2 regions of the Alteromonas sp. M12 genome follow, and region 1 is predicted to be linked to the other one. Evidence: predicted binding sites of a transcription regulator. Region 1 holds the regulator's gene; the other holds the start of a gene.
What was found. The regulator sigma-54, encoded in region 1, starts transcription at its own class of promoters, with help from an activator protein. The targets are predictions, from matches to a motif close to GTTGGCACGNNNNTNGNNT.
Positions count from the first base shown of each region.

Region 2: VUI23_RS18695 (DUF1328 domain-containing protein) is a predicted target of sigma-54. The motif match lies at 1,417-1,435, and genes of this name have one in related genera.

Region 1 is NZ_CP144164.1:778,267-780,475, forward strand. Features, by position in the region: gene ptsN (PTS IIA-like nitrogen regulatory protein PtsN) at 1-38, opposite strand, end outside; gene hpf (ribosome hibernation promoting factor) at 57-344, opposite strand; gene VUI23_RS03275 (RNA polymerase factor sigma-54) at 372-1,850, opposite strand; gene lptB (LPS export ABC transporter ATP-binding protein) at 1,912-2,209, opposite strand, start outside.
Region 2 is NZ_CP144164.1:4,347,779-4,349,987, forward strand. Features, by position in the region: gene VUI23_RS18685 (DUF2254 domain-containing protein) at 1-614, opposite strand, end outside; gene VUI23_RS18690 (hypothetical protein) at 952-1,146, opposite strand; gene VUI23_RS18695 (DUF1328 domain-containing protein) at 1,206-1,382, opposite strand; gene hemB (porphobilinogen synthase) at 1,900-2,209, opposite strand, start outside.

The sequences.
Region 1 (2,209 bases):
CTTGTGCAGTCAGGGGAAAGGATGTCTTTAATTTCCATTAATTAATCTAATATATGTTAATGACGCTTAATTTTTTCCTTGTGCTTGATTACCTGTCGATCAAGCTTATCTATCAATCCGTCAATTGCTGCGTACATATCGTTGTGCTCTGAGGTTGCAAATACTTCGCCTCCGCTAAGATGAACTGTCGCTTCAGCTTTTTGATTAAGCTTCTCGACATTAAGAATGACATGGACATTGTTGATATGATCAAAATGCCTTTCTAGCTTTGTAAATTTATTGTCTACATAATCTCGCAAAGAATCTGTAATTTCTACATGATGGCCAGTAAGGTTAATTTGCATATTAGCGTATTCCTTCTGTTGTTGAGCCTACAGCAGGCTCTTGCGTTGGTTAGACGGTGGGATCGATAAAGACTCCCGGTATTTTGCTATTGTCCTACGGGCGACCTGAATACCTTGGTCTGCCAGTAGATCAGCAATCTTACTGTCGCTAAGAGGCTTGGTAGGAAGCTCTGCTGCGACGAGTTTTTTAATTAATGCGCGAATTGCCGTTGAGGAACACTCTCCTCCAGAATCAGTTGCTACATGGCTGGAGAAAAAGTATTTAAGTTCATAAATTCCTCTAGGCGTATGCATATATTTCTGTGTGGTAACACGGGAAATAGTTGATTCATGCATATCTACCATTTCTGCGACATCATTTAACACCATTGGTTTCATCATTTCAGGTCCATGCTCAAAAAAACCAACCTGCTGCTGAACAATGCAGTTTGCGACTTTGAGTAAAGTGTCATTACGACTCTCTAGACTTTTTATAAACCACTTGGCTTCTTGCATATGCGACCGAATAAATTGACTATCACTGGTGTTTTTAGCGTTCCGGCTCATTGCCGCATATTGCTGATTTACATTCAGCTTAGGCAAACTATCGGGATTTAGCTCAACTTGCCAACGACCATTTTTCTTCATCACTGAAACATCTGGAATGACGTATTCAGATTCACCGATTAACAATGAACTACCAGGGCGTGGATTGAGTGTTTGCAATAACCGCATAGCTTCTCGTAATTCGTCTTCTTTTAGACGAGTTTTACGCATTAAAGTTCGGTAATCTTTACTGCCTAATAAGTCAGCATATTCGCTGATTAATAACTTAGCTTCATTTAACCAAGGGGTGTCAGGTGCAAATTGATTCATTTGTACCATTAAACATTCTTGCGGATTTCTTGAGCCTGAACCAATAGGGTCGAACATTTGAATACGTTTTAAAACGCATTCCACCTCATCAAGTTCAACCTCTTCATGGTCGAGACTAGCAAGAACATCTTCGGTGCTGATAGTGAGGTAACCAGACTCATCAATAGAGTCGATAATTGCGATTGCTATGGCAGTATCAACTTCAGAAAAAGGCGTTAAGCGCATCTGCCACAATAGGTGATCTTGAATATTTTCGGTTGTTTCACCTTGGAAAATTTGGTCGTCATCGCCGCCACTACCACCGCTTATTGAGGCGGGGGCTGAGGAGGCACTGATATATTCGTCCCATGTGCTATCTATGGGTAATTCGTCTGGGATATCTGCTTTTTCTAATGCCTCGTTTGTATCCATGGAATCAGAACTTGCGGATACCGTCTCCTCTGAGAACTTGTCATTACTGTCTGCTAAAGCGGAATCCCCAGTAGGGATATCTGAACCGTCTTCTACTTCTAAAAGTGGATTCGATTCTAACGCTTCCTGTATTTCCTGTTGTAAATCCAGCGTTGATAATTGCAATAGACGTATAGCCTGTTGCAATTGAGGCGTCATTGTTAGTTGCTGGCTGAATTTTAATTGTAACGAGGGTTTCATTTAGTTTTTTTATTCTTACTTGTTTAGCCACAAAGCTTTGGTTAAAAACAACATACCTCTACTATAGCTTGAATTGCTCGCCAAGGTATACATCTCTGACTTGTTGATTATTTAAAACTTCTTCTGCGGTTCCAGAAGCTATCAATTCACCATGACTCACAATATACGCTTTTTCACACACGTCTAGCGTTTCACGCACATTATGATCAGTTATTAATACACCAATACCTCTATCGCGTAGGTGTTGAATTATTTTTTTTATATCGTTTACTGAAATCGGGTCAACACCAGCAAAGGGTTCATCCAATAGAATAAACTCAGGGGCGGCCGCTAATGCACGAGCGATCTCGACTCTTCTG
Region 2 (2,209 bases), 1.4 Mb from region 1:
CTGCTGTCCGCCTTATTCTGTAAAACAGAGGTTTGCTCATTACAAAATAACGGTTCTATTGCGTGGTTTATTTCCTCACACAACTCATTAATGACGTTATCTGCTTGAATTGAACGGGCTACATGATGAATAAAATAGATGAGAACAATGACACTAAATAATGTGGCCAGTAGACACCAAATAATAGCCAAGCCCATTTTGATGCCTTGATTTGAATCCAGACTCATGGAGTAAATTAGTACTACGCAGTATGAGAAGATTGAAATGAAAGTTCCTAGTACGACTTGGGTTCCTCTGTCGTCCATAAAATTACGAATCAAGCGCGGACCAAACTGAGAAGATGCTAAGGTTAAGGTAACAATTGTTATTGAAAACGCGATACTAGTAACCGTTATCATTGAAGCGGCGATGGTATTAAGTAATGAAAGAAGCGTGCTCTGATCGGTTTGATAGAGGAAAGGTAACCAATCTAAAGCCCCCCAAGCTTGAGCATGATCAATCCATACCATTAACCAAGCTGAAGTAATCGATGTCACAACCATAAGTAGCGGGACAAACCAGAAACTAGTCTTTATTGAGTCAAACAGTTTATCTAATCTGGCTAGGTTTTTCATTCATACATCCTTATTGTAACCGCCACCGCCAAGCAAACATGAAGTAACCTCACTTTCGTGCATCGAGTGAGGTTACTAAATCAATTTATTTTTTCGATCTTTTCTTGGCAAAAAGTAGCATGCTAACTACCAGTATAATCATAAATAGACCAAAGGAAGCCAAGAATGTGTAGATTGGACTGCCACCTGCTAGTCCGGTAGATGTCACAAAAAATCCTACACTGATGACAATTGCGATAATAATTATTTTAAAGTCCATAAATCACCTCATCTGAAAATAAAAAAGGGCTCATTGAGCCCTTTTATTCTGCGTGAAAGCGCTTCGGGTTGACATTTATTAACAGTCTTTGTCTTCTGCTTTAACGCCTTCTTTAACGTCTTCGCAAGCATCTTCTAGCGCATTACCTGCGTCTGTTACCATTTCATCAACTTTCTCACCAGCGTCCTCTGCAGGACCTTGCTCACAAGCAGCTAGAGCGAATACTGAACCAGCGATTAGTAAGATTTGTAAAGTATGTTTAAAATTTTTCATGTGTATCTCCATTAATTATGAATTTTTATAAAGTTCATTTAGCGTGATGATCGAGTTCTCTATACTTTCGGACCTTTACCGCGTACGGCATTGGCTACGAGTGAAATCACCAGTAAAACTACGAAAACAAAAAAGATGATTTTAGCGATACCAGCTGCAGTACCTGCAATTCCACCAAAACCAAATACAGCTGCAATAATTGCGATAACCAAAAATGTTAGTGCCCAGCTCAACATGATATTCTCCTTTTGTTTGTGTTCGATATTCTTAATGCGCATTACGTGCCAACATCGAACAACAAAGTAAGTCATTGATATATAAATAAAAACAATAACTCTAAATAATCCCTACACCTTCAACGTTGAGTTTAATTTGCAAAAAGTACACTGAATCTAGAAACTTTTTCACATCTACAATGTGATTGTTCTGTATTTGCTTGGTTGAGCTGATATTGCTTGACTATAAACGCTTAAATTTAGGTTGTCTGTCATGCTTAGTTCTTTTGACATAGGTCAAAGCAGTATTTAATTGATAGCGGTGAGCACTAGTCAACGAAGTATTTCGCTGCATAAACGGCTAGCTATCCGAACTAATCTTAGTTTCATATTAAAGTGTGAGCGTCATTGCCCAAAGAGGGGGAAGAGTTTAAGCCAAGCACAATTAAGGTTAACTATGCTTGGCTATGTAACTTCGATATTAGATGCAAACCTTGCCGTATCTGGAAAATGGCGCGATTAGCAAACCGGCGAATAATTACCTTGCCAGTATTTGCGCGGCTTGCTTTGCAAAGTAGGTCAAAATGCCGTTTGCTCCAGCACGTTTGAATGCCACCAAAGATTCCATGATTACGGCTTCTTCATTTAACCACCCATTTTCAAATGCAGCTTTGTGCATCGCGTACTCACCACTAACTTGATAAACAAAAGTGGGAACTTGAAAGGTATCTTTGCAACGCCGAACTATATCTAAATACGGCATACCTGGTTTAACCATCACCATATCTGCACCTTCTTTTAAATCAAGTGCGATCTCGTGAAGCGCTTCATCGGAATTAGCAGGATCC